Regions from separate parts of the Peribacillus sp. Hz7 genome, predicted to be linked through region 2. Evidence: riboswitches for the same ligand, from Rfam matches in the RefSeq annotation. Region 2 holds a riboswitch; the other holds the start of a gene.
What was found. Region 2 has a riboswitch for glycine ahead of gcvT (glycine cleavage system aminomethyltransferase GcvT). Riboswitches for the same ligand answer to the same signal wherever they lie in the genome.
Positions count from the first base shown of each region.

Region 1: another riboswitch for glycine. It lies ahead of ACE199_RS00070 (amino acid permease); the one in region 2 lies ahead of gcvT (glycine cleavage system aminomethyltransferase GcvT).

Region 1 is NZ_JBHHJV010000001.1:2,845-18,966, reverse strand. It holds gene ACE199_RS00105 (YfjL-like protein) at 1-74, opposite strand, end outside; gene ACE199_RS00100 (TSUP family transporter) at 309-1,088, opposite strand; gene ACE199_RS00095 (hypothetical protein) at 1,489-1,899, opposite strand; gene ACE199_RS00090 (DUF4275 family protein) at 2,222-2,662, opposite strand; gene ACE199_RS00085 (SMI1/KNR4 family protein) at 2,741-3,565, opposite strand; gene ACE199_RS00080 (hypothetical protein) at 3,649-3,789, shown strand; gene ACE199_RS00075 (DUF3231 family protein) at 3,931-4,935, opposite strand; gene ACE199_RS00070 (amino acid permease) at 5,183-6,547, opposite strand; glycine riboswitch at 6,688-6,768, opposite strand; gene ACE199_RS00065 (hypothetical protein) at 7,209-7,607, opposite strand; gene ACE199_RS00060 (hypothetical protein) at 8,378-8,545, opposite strand; gene ACE199_RS00055 (LysE family translocator) at 9,297-9,902, shown strand; gene ACE199_RS00050 (SMI1/KNR4 family protein) at 10,057-10,935, opposite strand; gene ACE199_RS00045 (IS110 family RNA-guided transposase) at 11,581-12,816, shown strand; gene ACE199_RS00040 (hypothetical protein) at 12,894-13,175, opposite strand; gene ACE199_RS00035 (hypothetical protein) at 13,330-13,515, opposite strand; gene ACE199_RS00030 (heterocycloanthracin/sonorensin family bacteriocin) at 14,024-14,260, shown strand; gene ltrA (group II intron reverse transcriptase/maturase) at 14,596-15,786, opposite strand.
Region 2 is NZ_JBHHJV010000002.1:457,699-473,820, reverse strand. It holds gene ACE199_RS05920 (M14 family metallopeptidase) at 1-737, shown strand, start outside; gene ACE199_RS05915 (YqgU-like beta propeller domain-containing protein) at 833-2,014, shown strand; gene ACE199_RS05910 (DUF2759 domain-containing protein) at 2,063-2,236, opposite strand; gene ACE199_RS05905 (MBL fold metallo-hydrolase) at 2,448-3,071, shown strand; gene ACE199_RS05900 (M20 metallopeptidase family protein) at 3,117-4,286, shown strand; gene ACE199_RS05895 (class I SAM-dependent methyltransferase) at 4,366-5,442, shown strand; gene ACE199_RS05890 (DUF2626 domain-containing protein) at 5,488-5,730, opposite strand; gene ACE199_RS05885 (helix-turn-helix transcriptional regulator) at 5,818-6,519, opposite strand; gene comGA (competence type IV pilus ATPase ComGA) at 6,973-8,016, shown strand; gene comGB (competence type IV pilus assembly protein ComGB) at 7,982-9,034, shown strand; gene comGC (competence type IV pilus major pilin ComGC) at 9,048-9,362, shown strand; gene comGD (competence type IV pilus minor pilin ComGD) at 9,349-9,783, shown strand; gene ACE199_RS05860 (hypothetical protein) at 9,770-10,108, shown strand; gene comGF (competence type IV pilus minor pilin ComGF) at 10,092-10,538, shown strand; gene comGG (competence type IV pilus minor pilin ComGG) at 10,528-10,908, shown strand; gene ACE199_RS05845 (YqzE family protein) at 11,138-11,335, shown strand; gene ACE199_RS05840 (YqhG family protein) at 11,415-12,209, opposite strand; gene ACE199_RS05835 (DEAD/DEAH box helicase) at 12,187-13,875, opposite strand; glycine riboswitch at 14,071-14,159, shown strand; glycine riboswitch at 14,163-14,240, shown strand; gene gcvT (glycine cleavage system aminomethyltransferase GcvT) at 14,330-15,436, shown strand; gene gcvPA (aminomethyl-transferring glycine dehydrogenase subunit GcvPA) at 15,454-16,122, shown strand, end outside.

The DNA.
Region 1 (16,122 bases), on a different contig from region 2:
ACGTATACAAAGCCTCCAAACACAATCATCGCAGCTGATACGATACCTAAAGTTACTTTTGTTGATTTTTTCATTTTGTCTCCTATACATTCAAAATACTTAAAATGATAACTTTAAATCAGAAAAATCTACTTTAACAGAGTTATAACTTATAAGTATCATACAGAATTTAACTTGTATGTATTATTTTATCACATTATTCTCCTCCGTTATTCTTAAGTACAATTTTTCACGAACTCTTCAATACAAATGAGGATTGTCCTAATTTAAAGTCTGAGAAACAAATAGTATATATCCGCCCTCGTATATTAATGAATCTTCTCCATAAAAAAATCATATCCATTTTTTAAAATAAGCAAAGAGGTTACAAGAATAAAAATAATTCGCACATAAGTAGCTCCACGTCCTAATGCGAATTTCGCTCCAGCAAAAGCGCCCATAATCATCGATAAACCCATAATTATTCCATATGAGTAATTAACTGTACCAAGAAATAAAAACATAATAAGTGCTGCGAAATTACTTATGAAATTAAGTAGCTTGGCATTTCCTGAAGCTTGTATAAAATCAAAACCCATTATGATAAAGACAAATATAATAAATGATCCTGTACCAGGCCCTAAAAAACCGTCATAAAAACCAATGGCAATTAACACACTGATAAAAAGAGCTTTGCTTTTCTTTGTCATTACACGTCGTTTTTCAATGCTTCCCCAATCTTTTTTTATAATTGTGTAAATCAGAACAACTACCAGCATGATGAAAATAAGAGGCTTGAGTAAATCAGGTGAAATATAGTGTACTGTAACCGCCCCAAGCATTGATCCCATAAAAACAAGCGGTACAATCGGCCTTAATAATTTGAAATCAATTTTTCCAGCACGTAAAAATGTCAGCATACTCGTTAAATTTCCTAATGTAGATGCAAGTTTATTCGTGGCGATTGCTGTGGCTGGTGGTAGGCCAACAAACAATAATACTGGTAACGTAATCAACCCACCACCACCAACAATTGAATTTAAAAAAGCTCCTAAAAAACCAAAAATAAATAAAATAATGACTAATGAAATATCCAAATCTCCAAACATAAAACGGCCCCTTTTTAGTTACTACTAAAATAGTAACTAAAAAATCAGTTTTTTACAATTAGGAAAATTAAAGATTCGTTAAGTTAAAATAAAATCCTTCTTGAATTAAACTGCATCCTTTAGCTAAATAAGAAAAAGGCGTTTCCAGTTATTTCAGAAACGCTCCCGATTATTGAAGGTCATGGCTGCTAAAGATGGCTTGCACTTATTGAACTCTAGCCATCTGTTAGCTTAATAAGAGTCACCATAACAATCGTTATAGACATTTATTCTTTTTTCATTTTTTCTTGCGTTTCCTGTTTGGTTAGAATTTTGTAGTCCGTGATGAATTTTGAATTTGGAAGATAATGAATGACAAACCATCTATCAGAATGTGATTCTAGAACACTTGTCGGCAACTTCAATTCTTTATTTTGAACTTTAACATGTAAATAACTTCCCGCCTTATATGGACTTCTATATTCAAATTCCGTAGGTCCCCTTCAACAACTCTATGATTATTTGTTGAATAAGCAGGAATGTCTAACCAATGAGGGTTCATAAACAATAACACTATCGTAGTGATTGAATAAAGAATACGCTCTACTAATGCAAGGTCTTTTTTAAAGAGCATGACAGCACAAGAAAAAGCAAGGATTAGTGAACTTATAGAGATAATCCAAAACATTTCCTTAAACGGAAATTTTTCTTGTAACATGGTTGCCCCAGCTCCCACAGCTAACGAAACGTACCAAATACGTTTAATTAGTTTTCTAAGAGGACTTGACGATTTTTCTCGTTTAGCAGACTGTTCTTTATCAATATCGTCCATCATTTTAAATCCTTTCAAATTTTTCTTTTTATACGTTTCCCGAATCAATGATGTTTCAATTCATTTGTTGCCAAATTAATAATAATTAATAAAATAATCTTTTCCTCAATTCACACACAAATGAAGAAATGCAGAAGAAAACAGCCAATCGGTTTGATAATCGTTTCTGGACATAACGGACAAAAAAGCACATAAAAACAAACAATGGATTCCTTACGACTGTAAGAAAAAGCCCAAACCCTTGCTACAAAAGGATTTGAGCTTTGTTTAGACGATGACCTGTGAGGGACTTGAACCCCCGATCCCCACCCGCTGTATAACTTTAGATTGTTTTATCTTTTCTACTGAAATAAGGACCGCACCAGCCTGTTTCATGGGTTCTCACATAAGTCCAGCTGAATTCCTTATCTACTACATACACATCTTCTTCATTTAGGAAATCATCTGCATTTAAAGATGAAGCCTTTTCAAGAATTAACGCATCATTAGAATGCTGATAAAAAACATAACAAGATTGTTTTGATTCTTTGTTAAATGCTAGATCAGCTTGTTCCTCTTTCAAGCACTTCTTTTTTTCCCAGCTAAATACATGCCATAGGTAGCCACAGCAGCCATCTTCATCATAAAGGTAAATAGAATTTTTTTCTTTGTCACTAAGATGATTGGCAAAGTTATCTTCCCATTGTTTTCTTAGATACGTTCCCCACTTAGGTATTTCAGTTACCTTTACTTTTTTCTTCTCAAGCAGAGAGACTAAATCCATCACATATTCCAAAACGACACCTACTCTACATAATACTCATGTCTCATTCGTATCTCTGTTAAAAAATATACTAAAACCTTACACGTTGAGTCTCCTATGTAATTCCTTTAAGCTATACAAACTCAAATCCCTAACATCCCTATTTTTACTTTGAGAAAGTTCATTGAAAACCTCTAATAAATAATCATCCTTTATGATTCCCTTATTCTCCCCTTCAGCACAACAGGATAAGAAAAGCAATAAATAAAAATGGACTTTTGGTTTTTCGTATTGTCTCATTTTTTCAACCATATAACGAATTAACTCGTTATTCGTTGAGAGAATTTTTGTGAAAAAACGGTCAATTTCTCCTGGCTTTCCCTTTTGTATTACATTATCAATCTTTGCATAGTAATCTTTTATTTCCTCCTCAGAAAGCTCTGAATCATAAGGGTCTAATTCCTCTTCCTCTATGTAATCAACAAGTCCGCCTATAAATTCCTGAAAATCATTTGCTAATTTTATCTCTTGATTTTGCTCTACATCGATGAAAATAACCGAAGGATTTTTCCTCTTTCTATAATCCAAACAAATAAACATCGGTGGGTCTGCCGATATAATCAGTAATTTTTTACTGCGTATTCCCCATTCTTTTCGCAAATACATACTATCTAGTAGTCCTGGATTTTCCCCGATTCCATATAAATAATCGACATGCACAGAATTATTAGCCCAACTATTCGGAGTAGTAGTCGGGAAATACTTCTTTTTTACATAGAACCCATTCCTTTTCCTCATCAAGTGTATATATGATTCTGGCAAATCCACATTTAATTCCTTCTGAATATTTTCTACTATCTCTGAATCGACTTCACCTTTGAAATACTCATCCAATTCTTCTTCCCATAATTCTTCTACATTCATTCTCTAATACTCCCATAAAACAGAAAATACTGCCTTTTTAATCAATTTTATCATCGTTCACAATAATAGATGCAAGATAAAAAATGAAACAAGGCATCAATCCCAAAATTGTCAGTGAACGTCTCGGTCATGCAAATGTCGGCATTACGTTAGATATCTACTCCCATACTGATTTGGATATGCAAATAGAAACGGTGAGCAAATTAAAGAAAATGCTAGGTTAAAAGTAAAGGAATTCTGTTTATAAGTCAAAACAAGAAAATGACGTGTAGAATGGTACACGTCATTTTCTTATTTCCCGTACATCTTATTCAACTATATCGCCCGATTGCTGAAGATCAATTCTATTTCTTCAATTGTACTAATTAATTCTGTATTAATTGATTACGGTCATCTGTTTGTGGAGGTTCCTCCATCCAACCGTGTTTAATCATAATATTGGCTCCATCTTCGGCATATAACGAGATTTCTGGAATTAAAGATGCATATTTTAATCCTAAATCTCTTCTTGGACTTGCCGCCAATGATATTCCAAAGTTTCCAATTCCTGCAGCAGTCATTGCTGAGACATGATACATCATTAATTTATCTGAAAAAATATTTGTTGTTGTATCTAAAACAGCCGAATCCCAACCCATAGGGGCTGATAAATCCTCCTTTATTAAAAACTTGCTAAATGTATCTACATATTTTTTGGAAAGCTGTTTTCCTCTTGAGAAAAATTGTTTCACTTCATCATTTTGAGCAGTTTGGGCAAATCCTGTTATTAAAACTTTCCCCACAGAATTTGTTTCAATATTAAAAAATAAATGGGAGATTTCAACTGAAGTAAGGGACCTCCTTTTCCCGAAAAATCCAGCTAAAAAGTGTTGTTTTTCTACGAAATCCACTTTGTCGGGGGTAGATATATAAGGAGGTCTTACATAGGTCCCTTGTTTTAACATTAAATCACGTGTTTTGTCCTGCAATTCAACCCCTTTATTTAATACACGCTTATGAAAAGTAACCACATCTGGCCGTGTTGCCAATCTTAATGACAAACTACTAGTTGACATTGCAAGAGTAGACATGTGCCGTAAATACATTAAGAAAAATGTATCGGAAAAAAGTCTTGGAGCTTGTAAATTTACATCTTGTTCTGTAAACCCGATAGGTATCGGAAAATCTTCTCTTTGAAACAGTTCCTGCATAATGGAAATATTCTCTTTGGCTGTATCCAGCGTCCATTCAACAATAGGACGTACTTCTTCATCTTCTACTTTTTTTAAGAAATAACTGTTCACACAAACAGCCAATGTATCGTTTATGTATTGGGTCCATAAACTAGACATTTCCGCAGCAGTTAAACGAATATTTGTTTTATCTTCCATTAGAACAACCTCCTATGTAATGGAATACATCATGGAATAATATCCCCTCAAACGGTTAAAAATATAACGGAACAATCTAGTTATATTTATCGAATAGAAAAAAGGTCTTAGCTGATACCTCTAGATAGCCCTCCCTTCTTGTAGCCATTAACAAGCCTTAAGGGGGCCCTTTCGGTGCCCCCCTTAAACAGATACTTATCACAATTCAAGCCCATTCGTTAAACTAAAAAACGCTCCCTCATTTTTTCTAGGTAGATAATTTTATATTTTTTTCCTTTTTTCGACGATTTGAATACAGAGTAAGTAATAGAATAAACCAAATTGGTGTTAACAACAGGGCCGGTCGTGTTTCTTCAGCAACCAGCATAATGATGAGAATCATGGCAAACAACGTTAGGACAGCGTAATTAATAAATGGTGTGAATGGTGCTTTAAATTTGGATCTTGCCTGTAATTGCGGACGTGTTTTCTTGTACCTCAAATGGCAAATGAGAATGACACCCCAAACCCAAATAAAACAAATCGCACTAATGGTTGTCACGATTCCAAAAGCTTGTTCCGGTATAAGTTTGCTCAAAAGAGCTCCCACTAATAAGACAAGCACAGATATCCATAACGCACTACTTGGTACATGATTCTTATTCAGTTTTGCAAAATGCAATGGCGCTTGGTCATTTTTGCTTAAATTAAACAGGATTCGGCTTGTTGAAAACATCCCGCTGTTACAGGCAGAAGCAGCTGAAGTTAATACGACAAAATTAATAATTCCTGCGGCAATTGGAATCCCTACTAGACTAAACGTTTTTACAAAAGGACTTTCTGCTGCATTTAGTTCTGTCCATGGGTTAACACACAATAGGATAACAATTGCGCCAACGTAGAAAAATAGGATTCTTAAAGGAATTTTATTAATCGCCGATGGGATATTTTTTTCTGGATTGGATGTTTCCGCTGCCGATACACCTACTAATTCCACACCCACATAGGCAAAGACCACCATCTGGAATGAAAGTAAGAAGCCTGATATTCCGTTTGGAAAAATCCCTCCATGTTCCCAAAGATTTTGAATCGTAACCGTTCCTGCATCTGTCTTGAATCCTATCACCAGCAAAATAATCCCAATGCCTATTAATGCGAGAATCGTGATGACCTTTATTAATGCAAACCAAAACTCCAATTCTCCAAAAAGCTTTACGGTTAATAGATTGAGTCCTAATAAAATGATCAAGCAGATAATGGCAGGTATCCATTGCGGGATATCAAACCAATATTGTACATATACCCCAACAGCAATCACATCAGCCATAGCTGTCATAATCCAACAAAACCAATATGTCCATCCGGTTACAAACGCTGCCCGAGGTCCAAGATAGTCTTCGGCAATGTCTGTAAACGATTGATAACCTGCTTTAGACAGCAAAAGTTCTCCTAGCGCCCTCATCACAAAAAAAATAGCAAGACCTACGATTAAATAGGCAAAGATGATGGACGGACCTGCTAGTTGTATCGCTTTGCCGGATCCTAAGAATAACCCAGTACCAATAGTGCCTCCAATCGCGATAAGTTGAACATGCCGATTTGATAAACCCCTCTTTAATTCATGTTGTGCCATAATGGCGCCTCCTTAATAAAAGCTTACATATGAAACGAGAGCAATAAAAAAAGAGATTGGATGTCCTCCAATCTCTAAGATATAAGAATAATAAATAAGTACTTGTTATGCTAAAACGCTCAGCACAACAAATACATATTCAATACTCTTCTGTCCTTTTGCCTGAGATTGTGAACCCTTCGGCGCCGTGGAATTCCCACGGTCTCTCCAGAAGCTGCTCCTGCTATAGTGTGATCCATAGCAATCATAGCTTGCTTATTATTTAAAAATATTATTTCTGAATATTTTCCATTTTAGTAGTAGATTAATATTTTGTCAATATAGTGGATAGGGCATATCTCTCATCATCTTTGATTTCATTTAGGGTACAGTTCGAAAGAATTCATCTGTAAATTCTATAATTAGCGTGTACACAATAAGGCTTATCGCAATAAGTTTACAATTAAAGCAAAAATTCTTTGCTCTAAATATTCTTTGCTGAACATTGAAATAATGCTTAAAGGGATGCCAATGCAAAAGAAGCTGATACATTAAGCACCAGCTTCAGTTTCTATGTATTCAGTTCCACGTTTACTTGTTTTTACTATGTATTGATCCTTCATTTCAAACATATTAATCCCTTCTGTATAATATCAAAAAGAAGTGCTTCAACAGCACCCCTTCAGTAATTCAGTAAATCATCAACATCAACTGGTTTACCAGCATTGAACCTATCATTAAAAACCATTCCAAGAAATCTTATTCTTTGACCATTGTCCAGTTTCATCAGTATCCTATTCCATTCTGCAAAACCATCTTCAGCACTTTTAAGTTCACCTTCATCATGTAGTGCATTAGCAAGTTCTTCATCTTTCAAACGGTGTTTTGGATTATCTTTAATTTTAATGGTCATATCCCTAAAAATAAGGGTATTACCTTTTTCAGCGTATGCAATATAGTTTGGTGCAATTCTCATTGCTTCTTTAAATGTTGGTGCTTCTAAAATCTTATCAGGTTTATCAAATGTGCATATTAAATACTCACCACTTGGATGTACGTATATGTATCTTTTTTCTTTCATGGTTCACATCACCCTTCCTAATTTACCTATATACGATCAAGCGTAAAACTTCTTTTGTTCAAACGTTCTTTGTTTCAAATGTTGTTACAGCGATGAACCAAAGATATTCGTCAAACGTTAACAAATGTAGTCATTTTTAGTCAATTATTGTATATGATACCATATAATCTAACAGAAATAATTGTTTTTATTGGCTGTAGAAGGTAGGGTGAAAGCTAGTTGAAGGATAGGGTGAAGAGGTGCTCGGGAAGTTGGAAAACAAAAGGAAGAATGTAATTTCAGTACGTTTGAATGATGCTTCACTTGCTAGAATTGAAAACAGCTAATAAACTGAACAAAACCTTGAATTGATGTGCAGAGAAACGCAATACAAGCAAATTATCTTTTACTTTGTGGGTACTGCATCAACTCATTTCTTTACAGAAGCTTTTACAACAAAAAAAGAAGCACCTACCAGTGCAACTAATCACCAGTAAGTGCTTTTTATTTTTGAAGATTAATATTCAATTTTTTTTTTATTTGGAAAGTACCAGCAAACACTGAATACTTTTCCTTACTAATAGGTACTTCGTTAAGCCCTGAAGTAAGACAAAGTGAGGAAAATTTATGAGGTAAAATTATTTTTCTGAAATTTGTTAGCTGGATATTTGAAAAAGGGCTTCTGTAAAATCATATATAGGGGTGGTTGTTCAGAATGATATATATTATGTATTGGTTATAGCAAGATATTGAAAATAAGAAGTCTATACAGCAGAAAAGCAGAAACTAAGTTAATTCTTAATTTCTGCTTCTTCGTCTGATATTGCCTGTAATTCTATACTGTTTACGAGAATAACATTATTATTATTTTTCTCATTTACCTTATTTATTTCCCAATAACCTGATTCATATCTATGTACGACCTTATAACATTCATTCTGATACATAACAATTTCCATATAAACCTCCGTATAATCAACTAAATTATAACATAAACAAGAAATCGCACTACATTAGTATAACATAAATAAGAGATATCACCACATTAGTATAGCACAAATAAGAATTTTCGACTATATCACTATATAACTTTCGTGAAAACAACAGCCAAAAAATTACTAGGAAACAACTGCTATTATTTTCTTTAAAACCTGAACCATCCTTCACACGTTCAAGCCCTGTAAAAGTGCCGGTAAAATGCTGAAGGTGGAAATTTGTGCTTATATATTCTGATAGCTAACCTCACAAAACTATATACCCCGCCCCCCATACATACCCTTCCAACAAATCACAACAAAACTTGAATATTAATATTCAACAGTATAGTGTAAAGCAAATTACATTGACGCCTTTCCCTTTCCACGTGCAAGGTTCATTCTATGGGTATTTTTATCAATTCCCACCAGTATCAAACCTGTACATTTACCAGTATCTGTTCACTTGATTGCAACATCTTAACAGCACCATAAACTGCACTTTTTGATACGCTTCTTTCTTATAACTTTTGAAACTTAAAAGCATAAAAAAAGACCGTCTATTGACGGTCCTGTTCTTGTATTAAAGCACCTCGTAGTTCAACAAGGAATTGAATCAAACAAAGGTTATGTTCAAGTATATACACGATTAATATATAATACAGTGTAAGAATTTTTACCATATCATAATTGGAAAGGTGATGATAAATTGGAAAACTTTTATCTGTTTATCCTTATGTGTATTTTTTTTATCATTTTACCCGGTCCCGATACTGCAATTGCTACAAAAAATACTGTCACCGTTGGGAAAGTCGGGGGGCTTAAAACAGTTTTAGGTATTTGTTGTGCCCTTCTTATCCATACTTCTGCTGCTGTATTAGGACTTTCAGCCATCATTGTGAAATCAGCATTATTATTTTCTATCTTCAAATATGTAGGTGCTGTTTACTTACTATATCTGGGTGTTAAGACATTATGGTCTTTAAAGAAAAAGGAAGAAACAGCAAGCGTTGAGATGAACAAAAAAAGCAAGTTTGTAAGCACATCTTGTTTTAAACAAGGGTTCCTTACAGATATCCTGAATCCCAAAGTTGCTATCTTATTCTTAACCTTTTTCCCTCAATTCGTTGACCCTGGAAGCAATACTTTTTTACCGTTTGTTATAATGGGTACCACTTATACTGTATTGACTGCCGTATGGTCTTTACTTTATGTATATTTAATCAATTATATTAGTGATTTTATGAAAAAACCTAAAACACAAAACATTATTGAAGGAATCACAGGAACAATACTGATAGGTTTTGGTATAAAGCTATTTCTTGAAAAGACACATAATTAGATTATTCTTATGCATTAGGTAAGACCCTTGATTTTCCTAAATCGAAGGGTCTTATTTTTTCCGGAATAAATTATCTATTTCAACCTTGTTAAACTAACCTGCACCGTTAGCTGAATAAACAAAGATGTATTTCACTGCTCATTGGTGAATAACATTATTCCTCATCTACAAAGTCAATCATCACTCCAACAACCATTTTTGAAATGTTATATTTTACTTTCACTTCGTACATTCCGTCACCATAACCAGACATTGAAACCGCACCATCTGAGACAACTCCCCCTTGTGCATCTGAAGCAACTACCTCATCAAATTGGATGGCTTCGTCTCTACCAAATGTTTTAAAGTCAAAAATTCCTGCTTGTGCAGAGTCAACTCCAATCTGTTTATCGCAAACATGCCATTTTCCACTTGGTTTCTTTTCCCCATAAAATACAAATAAGTTTTTAACAACTTCATCAGGAGTATAAGAAATGGAAGCTGTCCAATTACCATTTTTCACATTTAAAAGTACGATTTGCAACTCAGCTTCTTCATCCACTTTATAGTATGGGTCAGTAACAATAAACTTTCCACTTTCAACCATAAAAGTGCCAAGTTTATTAGGCTTATTAGCATTTACTTTAGGTACATACCAATCTATAAATTCTTTTAATGTTAATGCTTTACAATCGCTTTTCTCAGTTTTAGCATACCAAACATAGATTTGTTCCTGCATAAATCTTTTTCTAATTCGGTAACAAAGCTTATCACCATTGATATTTTCACCAATACACATCATTTCACTTGGGATATTATTTGGTCTGAATTCCCGATTTTGTTTTACAATATCAATTGTTAATGCTGTTTGTTCATTAGTTTGAATAGGGAACAAAGTCCAATCACCAAATTTTGCTCCATTCGTTTCGAAAAAAAGTTCCTTGTATTCATCTGGAAAAATAGCACCAAGTGCTTTTTCTGTTTTTTTCAATTCAACTAACGACACTCCATCCACTTTCGAACTTGGATTAATCATGTTTATTACTTTCTTCATCTCTTCCTCCATGATACTTTCGGATTACTTTGTCATACTACATTCAAATTAACATGAATGTTTTCGATATTTATTATAAAAAACCCTCTATTTATTCAATAAAATAAAGCATTCCTTGTTCAGCTAGTCGAGTAGAAGGGAATCTCTCTACCTCACGGTAGATTGTATTCCTCCCCCCTCACAGAACCGTGCTTGCGCAATTAACGCACACGGCTCCTCCTAGTTACCATTCACATAATATAGCTAATCTCTTTTCTTAAGTCATATATGTTAACCTTAATTCTTGCGTAAGGTAATGGGTATTTATTAAGAAAGAGTCTGAATTTATCCCAAGTAAATGATTTCCTTTGACTTCTTCTATTGAGCCATTTAAACAGTAAGTATCCGATTTTCGTATTATAAGGTCAATCAGAAAAGAAAATATTTCTGATTGACCTTTTTTTATATCGATATATGATTGCGGTAGCCGGGGTAGAAGGTTCTGGCCCTTGGGACTCGATCCCGTCCATTAAACAGTTCACCCCCTACTTGTAGAAACATGATTGAGGCTGGTTGGGACAATGATCTCGTATAACAAGCGAAGCTATGATACTACATGGAGGAATAGGGGTTACCGGTCAATAGATTTTTAGGAGGGGATAAATGATGAATCCAGTCATAGGTCTGGATGTAGCAAAAGGTGAAAGTCAGGTTCAAGCATTCTTGGATAAAAAGCAGCCGTACAAAAAGAGCTTCAAAGTAGCACATACTCTTGAAGGGTTAAGTAGTCTTCTAGATTTCATTAAAGAAGTAGAAGATGTATCAGGGGGACGTCCTCCCATTGTGTTAGAGGCCACTGGACATTATCACACACCAATTGTCCAGTATTTTGAGGACAGAGGGTATTTATTAATTATCGTGAATCCTCTCATATCATATCGAGCTAAGAGTTCTAGTTTACGCAAGGTAAAGACAGATATCATTGACGCTTATCACCTCTGCGGGCTGTACTATAAAGAAGACTTAGAGCCTTACAAACAAAGAGGAATCCAGCTCTTGAACCTTCGTAATCTTACAAGACAACACGAAAATATTACAGGCATGTTTGTACAAACCAAACTGCAATTTCAGGCAGTTCTGGATCAAGTATTTCCTGAATACTGTGGAGTTTTTGGAGCTTTATATTCGGATGTTTCTTTACTGACTTTACAAGCATTTCCTACTTCAGAAGAAGTTTTGGAAGCAGGCGAAGAAACAATCGCTAACAAAATTAAAGAGTTCTGTAAAAGTCGTTCACAACAATGGGCAAACAATCAAGCAGAAAAACTAATGGCTGCCGCAGCTCGAAACCCATTTCAGAAAGCCCTATATCATAGCCTTTCTTTAAGTTTGAACATGTATATTAATATGCTTCTTGAATACAAAAAACATCTATCCACGCTTGAAGATGAGATAGATGCTTTAGCAAAGCATATTGAAGAATGTAATATTATCCGGTCAATCCCCGGCATCGGTGAAAAAATCGCTGCCACGATTATTTCTGAGATTGGGGAAATTGATCGGTTTAATCATCCTAAGAAACTAGTAGCATTTGCCGGAATCGATCCCAGTATCTTTGAATCTGGTACATTCAAAGGGACTTTAAATCGAATTACCAAACGAGGCTCTAGCAGACTAAGGCAGGCCTTGTATATGGCCGTTAAATGTGCTATTCGAGATTGTCGCAAGCAGAAAACGACAAATGAAATTATTCCCCGTAACAAGCGATTACGAGAGTTTTATGATAAGAAACGTGAAGAAGGAAAACCCTTTAAAGTAGCTGTGATAGCATGTGCTAATAAACTCTTACATTGGATTTATGCACTTTTAAAAAGCAAATCGGCTTTCCAAGATCTAACCTAGTTTAAAAGTATAAATAACTAAATAGCCCAAAATTTTCCAAACACAGAACCTTGGAAGGTTATTTGGTATGCATAAATTTAGTATAGCATGAAATATTTTAAGTTTTTATCGGAAAATATTGACAAACTATTAGCTGGTTTAATTGAACAAAAAGTTTTAAATTTTACTGCTATCTTTTGTTCTTTTTCTTTTGTTCTTCTTTTGTTCCAATACCAAACACCTATCCAATAAGAGAATGTAAAGATTCCAAAACTGATTAGAGAATTTTCCTCAAATTTATGATTATCATCAACAGCAAGAATTGTTACAACATAAACAACAACCGATAAAAGGTATTTCCATACACTACTTTTGAACATAGATTTTAACTCCTAAAATGTGATTATAAGTTAGTTTTAATTTTAGCATTTCTTATTCAATTAATTGGCCCTAAAATGAAAATTAGCGCTGTTCCTTGTTTCAGGAAAGCCACCCGTTACTTTAAGTACAATACTTCACAATCAATTCGTACTATTAAACAACCTCAAATTTCAGGGTGTTTCGTTTTACTATGATATATTCACCTGTTGATTTATTCATTACTTGAGACACTTCCTTCGTATGCGTTACCTCAAACCAATCATTTTGTATATCCACCAGTAATTTTACTTCCATATCACTTTCCCCATATTTTAAACCACTATAAGATAATTTTGTCATCGTTATCATCCCTTTCTTAATGAATAATATGAATCTGATGAGACATAAGACATATTCTTCTTATTGTATTATCCTGCTCGTTACTTGAATAAGAAAAAAACATTACCTTGTTCCAGTAATGCACCCGATAGTTTAAGTGTAATACTTCACAATCTTTCTCTTATACAAACAAGGGTAGTAGTCCACCTCTCGTTCCTAACAAGAATAAGGTTGACGGGGTTCCTTCCTTTTCAAAAGAAAATCTTCCCCTTAAAGAGATCTTTCGTTGAGAATTAAAACAAGTTGAATAAAATTAATCACCATCGTTACTTCTAGACACAACATTTTATGATACTTCTAACATGAAATAGGCTCTTAAACCAGTAACAGCCACCTAAAAGTAAGCATATTCTGTTGAAGATAGTACACATAGTATCTCCTAATTACACATAACTGACAAAATTTCTTCGTTCAAATCTCTTGTTAGATGTCAGTTCAACCTAATTATTAAATAAACAGGGGGGTAAAAATGCTCAATTTTCAAAATGAACTTCAAACTTTGGGAATGGATAATTTCCAAGTTGGTCAGTTAATTCCAATGGTTCCTCAGAGTCAGGATTCGAGAATAATATTTGGCGGTTGGCGTTGCGGTGGCATGATGTGCGGCGGTTGGCATTGCGGTGGTTGGCATTGCGGTGGTTGGCGTTGCGGTGGTTGGCGTTGCGGTGGTTGGCATTGCGGTGGCATGCGTTGCGGTGGTTGGTAAATCTTCAACAAAAAATTGCTTTTTTATGAAACAGAAGTGCCCCCGCATGATCTGCCGCAGGGGGACTTCTTTGTTGCTATATCATATTGGAAATATTATAGTACATTAAATATAGTGCACAATAAAGACTAGGAATTCCTTCTTTCACTAAACTGCACCGTTAGTCGAAATCGAGTAGAGGGAAAATAAATGTATTATTTTCGCCCCTCTCACAACACCGTACGTACGGATCACGTATACGGCGTTTCAATTTATATCACAGTGTGTACTTTTAGATAATGTTCTAAAGCAGAGGGGACTCCCCTCTGCTTTAGTCTTTTGTTTGAGATTGCTCTTTAGACGACTTTTGATAATCCTATGAATCGGAAACCTTTTCGACAGTAGGTTAATCCCTTCGCTTCTTCCTGCGGAATCCCTAGTTGAATAAGCGATTTAATTTGTTTCTTCGCTACTTTCCATTGTTTCCAGATGATGACCCTAATTCTGGAGCGAAGCTTTCTGTCTATTCGTTCAGTCAGCTTTTTCATTTTTGCCACTCTGAAGTAGTTTACCCATCCAAATATAACTTGTTTCAGTTTCAATATTCGGTAGTCTAGTGGAACACTCCAGTTTCGTTTTGTCAGTTGTCGAAGCTTCCTTTGAAACTTCTGTACCGAACTTGGGTGAGGTTTCACTTGATATCTCTTATTATTAATGTCGTAATAATACCCAAATCCTAAGAATTTCAATTCTTTTGGACGTGAGATTCTACTCTTCTCTACATTGACTATCAGACCTAATTTCTCTTCTATAAATCTCACGATTGAATCCATTACTCTGTTTGCTGCTTTTTCACTTTTCACAAAGATAAGGGCATCATCTGCGTACCTCACGAACCTTAGTCCTCTTTTCTCTAGTTCCTTATCAAGTTCGTTTAACATAATATTACTCAATAGTGGACTGAGGTTTCCTCCTTGCGGAGTACCGACAGGTGTGTCTTCATATTTTCCATTCACCATGACTCCACTGACTAAGTATTTTCTGATTAACGAGATGACATCTCCGTCTTTTATTGTGTTGGATATAATTCGCATGAGTTTATCGTGATGGACGGTATCGAAGAATCTTTCAAGGTCAATGTCGACTACCCAATCATGACTATCATTCAGAAATTCCAGGCTTTTTATAATCGCCATCTCACAACTTCTTTTTGGTCTGAAACCGTAACTGAATTCGCTGAACTGTTCTTCAAATATCGGACTGAGAACTTGATGAATGGCTTGTTGAACTACTCTGTCCACTACTGTTGGTATTCCCAATTTGCGCATCTTTCCGTTTTCTTTTGGGATTTCCACTCTTAAGGCAGCTTGTGGTTGGTATTTTCTTGTTCTGATGCGCTGACGTAGCTCATCTTTGTTCTCTTTCAGATATTGCTTTAGTTCGTTGACTGTTACTCCATCAACCCCACTTGCACCTCTATTCTTATAGACACGTAGGTAGGCTTCGTTCATATTTTGATTACTTAGAATTTGTTCTAAAAGTTTCACACTCGTTTCTCCTTTCCTCTCACGTAGTAAGTGATAGCCCCATTTTTGGTTATCCTTTGAGATACGCTCATACTTTCGCCATTAACACATTCGGAGTACGTCACTTACGCATTCGTGGTGTTGAAACACTATAAATTGTTCGGCCCTTCATGAATTTGATTCATTACTATGGCTTCTGCTGACTTCTTGCGACTAACCTTTTTCGACTGTACTTCTGTACATCCGCAAGACCTCCCAGGGTAAGACAACTATCTTTCCTCTTTTACTCGCCTGATTTACTCTACAAAGTTACGCACATCTTTTGGACTTTAACTTGCTTAGGAGTCTAATCCCTTT
Region 2 (16,122 bases):
TTGGTCGTGGAGATTCAGTTGTGCATTATAATGGTTCGTTTCATGCCAATGAGTGGATTACATCAGCGGTATTAATGAAGTGGTTAAATGAATTGCTGCTGTCCTTTACAAATGAATCTTCCGCTTTTCTTCATCTATATCATCGTGTGAACATATCCATCGTTCCAATGGTGAACCCGGATGGCGTTGATCTTGTTGTATTAGGAGATCGAGCGGCGGAAGGGAAATTCAATGTACGTCATATCAATGAAGGAGAAACAGAATATTATGGCTGGAAGGCCAATATCCGCGGTGTAGACTTAAATAATCAATTTCCGGCCAATTGGCAGATTGAAAAAGAGCGGAAACTCCCAAAAGCGGAAGCACCGAGAGATTTTCCGGGTGAAATATTTTTATCCGAACCGGAAGCGATTGTGATGAAACAATTAGCGGAACGACGTAATTTTTCTAAGGTCATTGCACTTCATACACAAGGAAAGGAAATTTATTGGGGATATGAGGGACATGAACCAGAGGAATCAGAACGAATTGCTAAAGAAATGGAAAGACAGAGTGGATATCGAGCGGTTCGATATGTAGATAGTCATGCGGGGTATAAAGATTGGTTTATTCAAGAGTTTAAACGACCAGGTTTTACGGTTGAACTAGGCAAGGGAATTAATCCACTTCCACTTTCACAAATGCCTGCGATTTATCGAGAAGCTGTTAAAATTTTAATGGTTGGTTTATTTTTATAGAAAAAGGAAGAAAGTTTGAGTCCCATATTTCCTATTTTTGCTTTATAATGAGGTCGTAAGGTGGTTTAGTTACCTCGCTCATAAAAATGGGAGGTGTGTGGAGGATTAAAGCTTGTTATGCTGCTTTAAGCAAGCAGTTTCAAGGTAAGAGTATGGTAAATTTGAAATGTAGTGTTTGTTTTGTTTTATTGTCAATCTCCACTTTCCTGTTTTTAGCGGCTTGTGAGCCTGCCAAAAATCTACATCATCGTGAAAACGAAAATTCTAATCTACAAGAGCATTTTTCCTTCAATCAGTTGGCTGCAATAGACCAAGATACAGATGACATAGAAGCTGTTTACGGATGGCTTGATTCCAACACGATTCTATATTCTAAAAAGGCGAAAATGGAAGAATGGCCCCAGTTAATGGCCTGGAATTTGAAGTCGAATAAACATACCATTTTGTATCAGCCATCTGCACCAATCTCGTCGGTTTCGATTAGCCCGTCTAAATCGTATATTCTTGTATCAACACCGCTAGAAGAAAAAATACAAAGTAGTATTTTACGTGCCAATGGAGAGCTTGTATATTCTGTAGCATTACCTGCTTATGAAATCACATATGAGTGGAATATATATAAAGATGGCGTTTTGTTTTTTTCAAATTTTTCAAAAGACTGGTCGTATAATAGCTATATTGTCAATGTAAATGAGCAAACAATCGATATGATAGATCAGCCACAGCCATTTGCTCAGTGGGATAGTGAAAACGGAATGATGTTTCTTGATTGGCAAAAGGATCAACAAACTTTGACAGCACCGTTAGTTAGAAAAGAGTTAGATCGTGAAGAATTAGAAAGCATCATGTTAGATGTTGTTCATTTTAAGAAGATGAAGCAAACGCTGATGACGATTCAACTGCAAACTGAAAATCTAAATCGGGCTACGTATACATTTTTTGACGAACAAAATAAACCGATTACTTCTTTTTCCGTTCCGTATGTAAACAGCTATTCGGATTGGAAGATTCCATCCTATGATTTTAATGAGAAAAAAGGAGATTTCTTGACCTTTATTCCTTCAAAACCTACGTATTCTAATCAAAATGAAGCAGTATTTACTTTGATTACATTTAATTGGAAGACAGGTAAAAAAGAAAAGATACTCGAAAATATTAAAAGTAAATCATTAAGTTGCTCACCTGATGGGAACTTCTGTTTATATGGTTATCAATTGGAGAACATCATTGATATACAGCATAAAAAAGTGAAACCATTGTTTAAACTAAAGCAATAATACATACAAAAATCCCACCGTAAGTGGGATTTTTGTATGTATACATGTTTAGTGAGCAACAGGAAACCCGCTGTTAAGAATCGTCATGACAGTGAACCAGCCAAAGACAGCGGCACTTCCGCCAGCAAAGAGCAGTCCTAAATAATTCTTGTTTTTTAAAGTAGTAAAAACAGCGAACAATGCGAGGATTGAAACAAGTCCAAAAATAATCATCAGTACCATGATTTTGACCTCCTTATTAATCATTCAGCTTGTATAGTGTACCCAAAAACAAGATTGTTAAGAAAAACACAGGAATAAATTTGCATTTATTAACAGTTTACTTGGTTTTGAATAGTTTGTCGAGATGGAAAAATAGCTATGTTGATTGCTATTCCAATTTACGATTTGGTTATATAATGAAAGGAATAAAGAAATTGGAGTTGATAAGGATATGAAATGGAATCAAATCCCACTAGGGCCATTACAAACAAATTGTTACATACTTTCGGATGATCAAACATGTATTATTTTCGATCCGGGCGAGGAGCCCCAAAAGCTTATTCAATATATTCAAACGAAAAAGTTACAACCACTTGCCGTGTTATTAACGCATGCTCATTTTGATCATATTGGGGCTCTCGATGCTATTCGTGAACACTATCAAATTCCTGCCTATATTCACCAAAGAGAAGCAAAATGGCTCTCAGACCCAGCGTTAAATGGTTCGCAAAGATGGTTTCCAGATCATCCGATGTGCCTAAAGCCTGCTGAACATGTGCTGACAAGTGAACAAGAGCTGACGATTGGCTCGTTTCATTTTCAACTATTTGAAACACCAGGTCATTCACCGGGTAGTATTTCTTACTATTTGAAAGATAAAGGTATGTTATTTTCAGGCGATGTTCTGTTTTTAAATAGTGTTGGTAGAACCGATCTACCAGGTGGAAATCATGATCAATTATTGCAAAGTATTGAAAACAAATTACTTCCTTTACCGGATGATACAATTGTTTGTCCGGGGCATGGACCAGTGACAACAATTGGCGATGAGCGAGTAAGCAATCCATTTTTGTAAACGATAAGGCTCTATGATGGGATGGAAGAGGTGAAATCGATGCATATGGAAAAGATATATGCACAAATAGAAAATAGCTTTTCTGACCTGGTTGAATGGCGAAGATATTTACACCAAAATCCCGAGTTATCTTTTCAGGAAACGGAAACCGCAACGTTTATTGCCCAGAAGCTGCGTAGTTTTGGGTTAGACGTAAAAGAGAGTATTGGCGGAAATGGCGTTATTGGTATTCTTACAGGAGAACAAGAAGGGAAAACAATCGCCTTAAGAGCAGATTTTGATGCTCTTCCGATTCAGGATGAAAAGGAGACGACATATAAATCACAAAAAACAGGTGTGATGCATGCTTGTGGTCATGATGGCCATACATCTGCACTGCTTGGGGTAGCACGAACGCTTAGCCAGTTTCGAGAAAAAATAAAAGGGAAACTCATTTTTATTTTTCAACATGCAGAGGAGAAGCCTCCTGGCGGCGCAAAATTTATGGTCGAAGATGGGGCATTAGATGGAGTAGACGCTGTATTTGGTGCACATCTAGCAACAGATATTCCCTATGGAAAAGTGGCGGTTGGTTCAGGATTTCGTATGGCTGCAGTCGATGCTTTTACGATTACAATTGAAGGAAAAGGGGGACATGGAGCGAGACCTCATCAGTCAATTGATTCCATTGTGATTGGAAGCGAAATTGTCCAATCTTTGCAAAAAATTGTGAGTCGCAGAATCAACCCTTTACAGGCGGCAGTGGTCACTATTGGCGTTTTTCAAGCAGGTGATGCTTTCAATGTTATTGCCAATTCAGCTAAGCTTGAAGGAACCGTTCGTACTTTTGACCAGGATGTACGTGTTCAAATTGAAGAAGAAATTCGTTCTATTGTTAAAGGTATCACGGAGGCACATCATGCTAGTTATCATATTGATTATTTAAATGGCTATCCGGCTTTATATAATCATCCTTCGGAAACGGAATTATTGAGAGAAGTTTTGATAGAACTATTTTCGAAAGAGGCGATTGTAGAATTCGAGCCATCCATGGGCGCAGAAGATTTTGCATACTTTTTACAAGAAAAACCGGGAACGTACTTTAAAGTGGGGGCTCGAAATGAGCATGAAAGCACGCATTTTCCACACCATCATCCTCGTTTTGATTTTGAGGAGAAAGCGCTGGTCATAATCGGAAAAGCCTTTGTGAAAATTATTGAGCATTATGTATTCTAGCTAACAGGCATCTGAGACAAATTTTGTTTCAGGTGCCTATTTTTTATAATATTAGAAGGCAAATGGGGGTGGCAGTGTAATGGAGAAGTATATGAAACAGCTAATTATGAATAGTCCGGACCAAAAAATTTCTTTTTGCGAGTACATGGAGGCCGTTTTATATACGCCGGAGATTGGCTATTATATGCGTTCTAGGGAGAAAATTGGGAGAGATGGAGACTTTTATACATCTGTCAATGTAGGAGATGTATTTGGGAGAGTATTAGCTAAATGGTTTGCTTATTTAATAAAGGAGTACAACCTGCCTCCAACAATCATTGAAATTGGTTCTGGAGACGGAAAGCTTGTTTATGATATATTGCATTATTGGAAAGAGAAGGAGATTCAACTTTTTGATTGTGTTGAATATAGATTAGTTGATCGTAGTTTAGACCATCAGCAGAGACAAAAAGAACGGCTAATGGCTTTTCCGCAGGTTTCTTTTGGAGGTGTTCTTGAGCAATATTCAGAGATAAATGGAATTGTTTTCTCCAATGAGTTGTTCGATGCCTTGCCTGTTCATAGTATTGAGAAGCAGAATGGAGAAATGGTGGAGGTATTTGTTACAGTAAAGAACGAAATGCTTATTGAAATAAAATCGCCATTGAGGAATGATAAAATTATTTCTTATTTAGAGAGTCAGAACATTTGTTTAAAAGAAGGACAGCGTATGGAAATACCATTGCAAATGGTGGAACTGTATCAAAATCTTGCATCGCGAATACAATCTGGATTGCTTGTAACGATTGATTATGGTTATACAGATAAAGAGTGGCAACAACCCATTCATTGTCAAGGCAGTTTGCGTGGTTATTACCAACACAGAATGGTAAGGAATGTTTTAGAGCATCCAGGTAAGATGGATTTAACATCCCATATTCATTTTGATTGTTTAAGAAGAGAAGGAGTAAAGTATGGATTTGTCGAGGAGGATTTTTTACAACAGCAGGCATTTTTAGTGAAGGCAGGGATTATGGATGAATTAGAAGAAGATAATGGACTTGACCCATTTTCGGAAACAGCGAAGCGAAATCGAGCCATTCGAAGTTTACTTGTCGGGGGATATAGTGAGTATTTTCGAGTTCTTGTTCAGTCAAAGGGGCTTATTAACGGGTAAATCAACAGCCCATAAAATAAGATTTATGGGCGATGTATTATTATTTTAGTGAGCGGCACCAGGGGTCATTAAAAAGACCGTATAGTACGTAAATCCAGCGAAGAAAACGGTTAAGTATGCGCCAAACACATACAAATACATCCGTTCAGACAGTTTTAAATAACTTAAAAGCACAAAGAATCCTGTTTGAGCAAAGAAAAGTAAAGAAGTTTGGTACATATCGCCTAAATAGAAGAAAATGGCCATGATTCCTGTCCAAAAGCCACATACTCTAAACATGCGTTCCATTTGTAACCCTCCTCTTTTTTTCCAAACATTGTCATTATAAAACCATTATAGTGTAATTGATGGGGCTATGTAAAGCTGTGTTTGTATCTACTTTGTAATGATTGCTTTATATGTACAGAATGCGTATTCAGAAATAGAGTCTTGAATTTCTACTAGTTCTACTTTATCGAATACAGCTTGGACGATTCCGTTTAGAAAAGCGGCGTGCATTGTGGCAATGGCCTGCCGATTGGTTACAGCAATTTCACTAAATGGACAGTTAGAAATACGTAAAACAATTTCATTTTCTTCTGAATTTAGTTGGAAATTAGGAGAAAATCCTGCAGCGGTTGCGACATTATTGAGCAAATTGACTTTTCCTTGAAAGGATAAATGCTCAAAAGTAATGGCATTTTGAGCTAATTGTTGATTCACGAGTTCTTGACCGAATGTTCTTCCAGTATGGGATAAGGCCTCAATCCCTTGTTCCCCTAACTTACTCATCGATTCGATGGCTATTTTAGCAAGAAGCTGATAATCTCGGCTAGGAAAGTGAAGCTGAATAACTTTATCCGATAATCGATATAGCCTGCTTGGGCGCCCTCCCTTACCAGTTTTTCTTGTCTCAGAAACCAGCATATTTACGTCTTCTAGCTTGGATAGATGGAGTCGGGCTACGTTTGGATGAATGTCAAATGAATCAGCAATTTCTTGTACAGTGACATCATGATGATTTTTAATAATGTATTGGTAGATGTAAAATCGTGTAGGGTCTGCCAGCACATTTGTAATTCGTAATGTTTGTTCCACCTTCTCGCCTCCTAATGTTATTTGTTCCATTATAATACAGAGAGTAAAAAATGGAATGAAGGAAACGAGGATACACTTTTTGTTTAGAAAATGTTCACATTTTACACAGGTTAATAGTGTTTAATTATATACAAAAGCTATAAAATGCTTAAAAGTTAGTAAATTGTGAACAATTGGTGTTTTTTAAAACCGTCATTAGATGGCTTTAAAGTGTAATAGAACAGAACCTATAAGTAATATGAACGAAATGAGGTTATTTAATAAGTGGTATTTACTGGTTGTTTTTGAGTTGTAAATAAGTAACTTTGTTTAACAATAATTTTGATACGCAAACATTGAAAGTATAATCATGACATCGCCAAATAAATAAATTTTTTTTGAAAAAAAGAAGGATTTCCCCCAAAAAGTGTCGAAACTTGGAAACATAGAAAATGAGGAGGTGAATGCTCAGGCATGTCTATTGAAAAAACGGCAGATGATATTTTGAAGCGTGCTATCAGGTTAGCTGCATCAGATATTCATATTTTGCCTCGCAAAGAAGGTCCGCTCGTTCGATTTCGAATCGATAATCGACTCATTCCCCAAGAAACTCTCTCTTTTGAAGAAACAGAACGTCTTATCTCTCATCTAAAATATCTCGCATCAATGGATATCGGTGAAAAAAGAAGACCCCAAAACGGTTCGATTACGCTTCATTTAGAAGATCGAGTGATTGGACTTAGATTATCAACATTACCTACAGCATATGTTGAAAGTTTAGCCATTCGTTTAATTCCCCAGCAAAACATTCTGCCACTTAACCAACTCTCTCTTTTTCCAACCACTACCGAACGATTGATTTCTCTTTTAAAGCACTCACATGGAATGATTATTTTCACAGGTCCGACTGGATCAGGTAAAACGACAACGCTGTACTCCATCCTTCATCATGTGCAGGAATTGTATAACCGCCATGTTATTACTCTTGAAGATCCTATCGAAAATCAATCCGAAAACGTATTGCAAGTTCAAATTAATGAGAAAGCGGGAATTACGTATTCAGTTGGTTTAAAGGCAGCTTTACGTCACGATCCTGATGTGATTATGGTGGGAGAAATTCGTGATTCAGAAACAGCTAAAATAGCCATTAGGGCGGCACTTACCGGCCATTTACTGTTAACAACGATGCATAGCCGCGATGCCACCGGAGCTATTTCACGGCTGTTAGAGTTTGGTGTAAGCTGGTTAGAAATTGAACAAAGTTTAATTGCTGTAACGGCACAGCGTTTAGTCGAATTAAAAAATCGAAGAACAGTAGGCGGTGCTGCAAATAAGCGAGCAAGTGTGTATGAACTTCTTTATGGAAGAGATTTAGTGAAAGTGTTACAAGGGGTAAAAGGAGAGAATATTGAAGCTCGCCATCGAACGTTGAAAGAAGAAATCGGTAAAGCTGTAGCGATGGGCTTTGTTGAGAACAAAGAATTTGAAAGATTGGTATTTATTGATGAGAGGGGGTAAATGGAAGGTAAAGGAGCAAGCTTCATTTTTACTAAAGCTTGGGGAATTGTTGGAACATGGTTATTCTTTAGCACAAGCAATTCGTTTTTTAACGTTTCAGGAGTCGAAAAAAAGACAAGAAGATTTACAGGAAGGAATGGAACAGTTAAAAAATGGTGAGGCCTTACATCAAGTTTTAGCCGAAATGAAATTTCATTCTCAACTTGTAAGTTATATTTATTATGGAGAGCAATATGGTGAGTTATCGCGAGCATTAAAGGAAGGAGGGAAATATTGGACGAAGAGAGCGGAAGACTTGGACAAAATAAAGAAGCTATTCATTTACCCAATTTTTCTACTCTTTTTTATTGGTAATGTGTTTTTTATTTTGCAACGTGTACTTTTACCGAAATTTGAGACGCTTTTTGCTTCGATGCATATTGAACACAATATATTCTTGAACAGTATATTAGCTATCTCGGCTATTCTCCCGAAAATCCCTATCATTTTACTTCTATTGTGTATCCTCATTTATCTACTTAAACGATATTGGTTTAACCAATTATGCCCCCTTACTCAAAGAAGACTTATCTTGCATATCCCGGTTATTGGGATGCTTATTCGCTTATATGAAACCCACTTTTTTGCAAGTCAGTTTAGCGGCTTATTGTCCGGTGGTCTTTCTATTAATGAGAGCATACAGCTATTGGCGCAAAACAGGCAACAGCCTTTTTATAAAAAGCTATGTACCCAAATGCAGCGCGAGTTATTAGAAGGAAAGCAGTTTGAGGCGATTGTTCAGAAGCTTTCTTATTTTGAAAAGAACCTTTATATTGTGATAGCAAACGGTCAAAAGTACGGAAGACTTGATGAAGAATTATTTCATTATAGTCGTTTATTGTTAGAAAGAATTGAAGAGAGAACGAGTATGATTATGCGTATTATTCAGCCTATGTTGTTTTCATTCATCGGTCTGCTTATTGTCTCTATTTATTTAGCTGTATTATTGCCAATGTTTTCATTACTTAATGGCTTATAAGGAGGAGCTTTTGTTGAAAAGATTACGCAATGAAAAAGGATTTACTCTCATCGAGATGCTCATTGTCTTGCTCATTATTTCCGTTTTATTAATCATTACGATACCGAATATTACGAGGCATCAATCGACGGTTCAGACAAAAGGATGTGAAGCATTTGTGAAAATGGTACAGTCTCAGGTACAAGCTTATGAAATTGATCATAATAAATGGCCAGCTGATGTAGCGGAACTAAAAACGGAAGGTTACTTAATACAGACTACATGTCCAAATGGAGGAGCAGTTAGCATTGATAGCGATGGAAAGGTAACAGCTGATGCTAAAGAATAACAGCGGAGGGTATACGTTAACTGAGATTTTGATGGTTTTGTCCATTTTTCTTTTAATTGTTTCATTAAGCATCAATCTATATCCGCCATATATAGAAAGGATGGAAATAAAACAGTTTGTCAAGCAATTTGGAGACGATCTTTTTTACGCTCAGCAATATGCTATAAGCCATGAGCAACAGACAACTGTTTATATGTATAGTGATAATTATAAAGTGTCTTCGTCATCAGGCGATTATACGCTGCAAAGAACACTTCCTTCCCATATTACATTTAAGAATCGGACATTAGGAGAAAGAATTACTTTTAATAGTGTCGGTACAGCCATCACATCAGGGATTATGCATGTTCAATCAAAGCACGAGACATATAAATTAACAGTGTATATTGGTAAAGGGAGATTTAAATTTGAAAAAGTGTGACGGGTATATTTATTTAGATATGCTAGCAGCGTTATCCATGTGTTTATTTATTGTATTTGCGTTATTTCCTATATTCGATCAATTAAAGCTTAATAAGAAAAACATGTTGTTAAGGACAGAAGCGCATTATCTATTATATGAAAAGTTAACTGCATTTGCAGATGGAGAGATTGAGGCTGTGTCTATAGAAATCCAGCGCCAAAATCATCTGTTTACTTTGAACTGGGGAGTACCAAACGGCTTTCCTGAAATGGTGGAGGGTTGCATCCAGTATCAAAACGCCTTTGGTAAGAGAGAAGAGGTGTGTGATGCTACAAAAAAGTAATGGGTTTACGATGGTTGAAATGCTCATATCACTCGTCGTATTCATGATGATTTCTCTTTTTGTTTTACAAATCTTTTTGGTTATGTATCCCAATGGTATAACGAACAAGCAGCTCAACCATAAGGAATGGGAAGTTTTTTCGATACAGTTGCAAAAAGAATTGCGGGAATCGAAGAATCAAACAGTAAAGAATAATAAACTGTATTTGCTCACGAATGGAAGTGTAGCTTCGGTTGAATTGTATCAAAATATCGTACGGCGCCAAGTAGAGGGTTTAGGACATGAAATTTTATTGCAAAATGTCGCTGACTTTCAAGTAAACCAGAAGGGAAACCAAATTAGTGTAAAAGTTACGGATTATAGTGGGAAGCAATATAGTCGCACATTCCATCCATATTTTAAGAAAGAGTTTAACGTAAATGAAGAATGAAAAAGGTTTTGCGTCGCCAATTGTACTTGTTGTTTCGACCTCTTTCATTTTGTTGGCAGGGTATATGATGGAGCAATTTGTTCTGGATAAACGCTTTTATAAAGAAGTGGAAGAAACCTTAATGTCTGATCATTTATTGCGCTTAGCTGTTCGTGATTTGGAAAGAGAATGGGGCGAATTAGAAGAAGTCATAATTGAGCCGGCGATCCTTCTGTATCCAAATGGTGATGTGTATTATGAAGTGGTAAATCAAAATGAGGAAGTTGCTTCAGTTTATTTATACGGATCTACAGTCAATAACAGAAAGGGAGTGGTATTAATTTATTATGATAAGAATGTAGGAAAGGTAACAGAATGGGTGGAAAAATAGTCAATAGGTGTTTTTAGGGATGAATACAATATAGTTAACAGGGTTTATGGGAACGGGAAAATAACGGGCGGTAAACAGTTTGCTAAACAAAGGTAAGTATACGGGCCAAGAAGCTGGAAATCGATTGCTAACATAACGAAGCAGATTGGAGCAAGGATACAGTAGGACGTCTGTTAAATGCCGTATAAAGCCAAGAAAAAATGGGTATGCTTATGAGCAGGTGATGCTTATGTCAACAAATGCTTATATTAAATACTTGACACAACAATTGGTTCAATATTTTAATTTAACAAAAACAGAACGTAAGGAAAATCGTCAACAAAGGAAGGGAGAGCGTACTTCTTCTGTCTCTACTTGGTTTGGCATTGTTCCATTTGCGTTATCGATGTTTTTTAAGAAAATGAAAAAAGGAAAACAGATGTCCTAATTAGGCATCTGTTTTCTTTCGTTATAGATCAATAAATATTCAAGGCAGAGAGGAAGTTGTTTTTCTAGGAAGGCTCAACTTATGATGTTTTATAATCAGATAAATAAAATAACCCTCCATTCACGATTGAAATGTGTATTTTCGGTTCGTATTGAGCTTTTAACGCTTCTTTTTCTGTATAGTAGCTTTCGCTTTTTTCTTCACTTTCGTTGTAAAAATGTTCTAATAAACGGAGGTCATTATTCCATCGCTGCACCGCTTGCTCTGCCCAAGTATGATCATCCTGCTCAAAGTTTTGGCGAATATAACGATCCAATCTGGTTAATCCGCTTTTAGGCATAATGAGCGGAGAGAGTGTGAAAGAATAATCAGGAATTTTAGGTGTTAATTTAATAGAAAAAATGTGATTATGAAATTCATTTACGATTTCCCCGGTAATAAGATTAAGCCCGACGGATTGGAAAATATCTTTTTTGCGGTCACATTGATAAGAGATTTTTACATTCAGATTTAACCAAGGAAATAGAGAAACTTGTTGGCCGTTTGTTTGTTTATCTTCATATAAGCGAATGTAGCTAGCTAGTTTTTTTGTTGATTCAATAATTTGATGAAGACGTGGTGAACCGAAATAAATATGTTCTCCTTTTATATTTTCTGGTACGTTTTGGCTGTCTGTTATAAATGTTAATTGTGAAGGATTAGGGATGCCGCCTGTTTTTTCAAGGTAGTGCCAATAAAAAGGGCGGTTCATTAACTCTTTATCCATTTCAATTGTTAATTGAACAGTTAAATAAGTATTATGATTTTCAAGTATTTCACAATGATTCGCTTCAAAGTATGTGAGTAAAAATTTATGAATGTCCTGCTGCTGCATGAACGTCACCATCTTTCATTTGTTGAGCAAATTGAATGAGGGAAGATAAATTGTCCATTTTAATTTTCATTTCTCCTTCTGATTTGGACTCACCAACGACATCAATTAAATACTCTTCGATATTGTGAATATCTAGTTTTGTTAAAATATCATCTAGTTCACCGATTACTTTTTCGAATAAATGAATTTTTTCATATAAGAGTTTAAGGATATGTTCCTCCACCGTATTTCGAGTTGCAAAATTATAAATCATGACATCCTTTTCTTGTCCGAGTCGATGGATACGTCCGATTCGCTGCTCTAATCTCATTGGATTCCACGGCAAGTCAAAATTAATTAAATGATTACAAAACTGAAGGTTGATACCTTCTCCTCCAGCCTCTGTTGCGATTAAGACTTGCGTTTGTTTTTGAAACAGCTCACGCATCCAATCCTTTTTACCACGTTTAAAGCCGCCGCGAAATGGCACAGAAGAAATGCCATTTTGCTGCAAATACCATTGTAAGTAGAGCTGTGTGGCACGATATTCCGTAAAAATAATGACTTTATCATCGATTTTTTTAATTAACTCCAGCGCTTTTTCAGCTTTGGAATTCTGTTCTGTCTCGTTCACTTTTTGTAAGACGTTGTCAATCATCGCTGTAAAGGCTGCAGATGGATTTTCATACTTCGCTTTCATATTTTTTAATGTATAATATACAGCTTCGCGACTACTGCATGCTTCTCTTTGGAGTGTGAGCGTTGAAAAAGAGGAATGTCCTACTCCATCTGAATGGACTTTAAACTGCGAAACTGCATCATATAGAGCTTGTTCTGTTTTAGAAAAATCAATAATAATCGTTTCAACTTGGCGTTTCGTCCATTCGATTTTCGTATCTGCCCGGCGGTTGCGAATCATCACCGTGTTGACGAGTTCTTTTAGATGCTGATTTTCTTGGATGGTACGTCCTTTTCCTTTATATTTTTCGGCAAATAATTTGGCATTTCCTAAATGTCCTGGTTTTAATAGAGAAACGAGGTGAAAGATTTCTTCCACCTTATTTTGAATAGGTGTTGCTGTTAGCAATAAGCAAAACTTTTTTTTAAGATTTTGGACAAACTCGTAATTTTTTGTTTTATTATTTTTAAGTTTATGTGCTTCATCAATAATGACAAAATCATAATCTTGATTTAAAATCATCTCACTATGCGGCTTCCTTTTAGCGGTATCAATCGAGGACACCACTACATCGCAAGAGTCCCATACATAGCTTTTTCTTTGTGTAACCGCTGGTATATGAAACTTTGTATTTAATTCAAACGCCCATTGAGTGACGAGGGAAGCCGGTACAAGAATTAATACTTTTTTGACAAGGCCGCGAATCATATATTCTTTTAAAATTAAACCGGCTTCAATCGTTTTTCCAAGTCCTACTTCATCTGCTAAAATGGCTTTTCCATTCATTTCTTCCACTACTTGCCTAGCTGCTTCAAGCTGATGAGGTAACGGCTTTAAATAAGGCAAATATTTAGGTGCCTGTAATCCTTCAAAATCAGAAATAACAAGATCTTTAGTGACTTCTATTGCTAATTTATACAGCTCCCAGTTTGCCCAGGGCCCATCCTCATTAATTTTCGTTAAAAAATTATCACTCCATTCTAAATCAGAGGTAATTTCAATTTTCACACGCTCCAACCCCTTTCAAATTGTTCTAAACACGAATGTTTTATTGTGAAATACTCGGAAATGATCAGTTTTTAGAATTTATTTTATAAAAAATGATTGCAGTTATATCTCTCTTAAGGTAGGATGAGAGTATCTTGAAGAAAAGCATAATTTGTTTTTCATAGTATGAGCAGTACGTGACAATTTTATAAGCGAATGAAGGCAAGGGGAGAGACTACGTCATGTAGCGCCGAAGGAGCAAACGAAGCTGTGAATCTCTCAGGCAAAAGAACTCTTGCTGGACGCAACTCTGGAGAGTGTCACAATAGGTGACCACCAAAGGGGAAAGCCTTGTATAAGGTAAACTTTCAGGTTTCAGGACAGAGAAAAGCTATGATAGGCTTTCTCTGTCCTTTTTTATGCCTTTTTTGAGGAATATCTTCGCGTTAACAAGTTTATTGAAGGAGGGAATTCATTGACGAATTTAAAAAGAACACCATTATTTGAAGTGTATCGTGAGAGTGGTGCCAAGACGATTGATTTTGGAGGCTGGGAACTGCCTGTACAATTCTCAGGAATTAAGGAGGAGCATGAAACAGTTCGCACAAAAGTGGGGTTGTTTGATGTTTCGCATATGGGTGAGTTTGAAGTTAAAGGAAATCAGAGTCTTGCTTTCTTACAAAAAATGCTTACGAATGATTTATCCAAGCTGCAAGCAGGTGGAGCAATTTATACAGCGATGTGCTATGAAAATGGCGGTACAGTAGATGATTTAATTGTTTATAAAAGAGCAGAACAGGACTATTTGCTTTGTGTGAATGCCGCAAATATCGATAAAGATTTTGAATGGCTACAATCACACCTTATTGAAGATGTAGAGCTTGTTAATGTTTCTAGTGAATATGCACAACTTGCGTTGCAAGGGCCTCTTGCAGAAACGGTACTTCAAAAGTTGACGAAAGATTCAGATTTGAGTGAAATTGGATTTTTTAAATTCAAGGATGGTGTGAATATTAATGGTGTTCAAGCACTAGTTTCCCGTACTGGTTATACAGGGGAGGATGGGTTTGAAATCTATTGCCGTTCTGAAGAGGGGCCGCAACTATGGCGCAAATTGTTAGAGGCTGGTCAAGAAGAAGGGATTTTACCAATCGGATTAGGTGCGCGCGATACGCTTCGATTTGAAGCGAAGTTGCCATTGTATGGTCAAGAACTTTCCGCTGATATTACACCGATTGAAGGTGGCATTGGCTTTGCGGTTAAAACGGAAAAGAACGCAGACTTTTTAGGGAAAGAAGTACTTGCTTCTCAAAAAGAAAATGGAGCTCCACGCAAGCTAGTTGGATTGGAAATGATTGATCGCGGGATTCCGCGTCATGGCTATAAAGTCTACAGCGGCGAGAAGTTAATTGGAGAAGTTACGACGGGAACTCAATCACCAACTTTGAAGAAAAATGTTGGGTTGGCACTGCTCGAACAAGCATTTACTACTCTGGGCACTGAAGTCGAAGTAGAGATTCGTTCAAAACGCTTAAAAGCTGTTACAACGGCAACACCATTTTATAAACGACCACGAAACTAGAGGGGAAGGTTATTTAAATGAAACATCGCTATTTACCGATGACAGAACAAGATCAAAAAGAAATGCTATCAGCAATCGGGGTTTCTAAAGTTGATGAACTTTTTAGTGATATTCCGGAAAGCGTTCGTTTTCAAGGCGAATATAATATTAAACAAGCGAAATCGGAACCGGCTTTATTGAAGGAATTAACGAAATTAGCAGGAAAAAATGCAGATTTAAAAAGCTATGCATCGTTTTTAGGAGCGGGAGTATATGATCATTACGCACCGATTATTGTCGATCATGTGCTTTCTCGTTCAGAATTTTACACAGCGTACACACCATATCAGCCTGAAATTTCACAAGGAGAGCTGCAAGCAATCTTTGAATTTCAAACAATGATTAGTGAGCTAACAGGTATGGATGTAGCCAATTCTTCGATGTATGATGGCGGGACAGCTTTGGCTGAAGCAGCGATGTTAAGCGCAGGTCAAACACGTCGTAAAAAAATCCTCCTTTCAACAACTGTTCATCCAGAAGCAAGAGATGTGGTAAAAACATATGCAAAAGGACAACATGTTGAAGTAATCGAAATTCCTTACAAAGACGGTGTAACAGATGTAGCGGCGCTTAAGGAATTGATAACAGATGAAGTTGCTGGTGTGATCGTTCAATATCCGAACTTTTTCGGTCGAATTGAACCATTA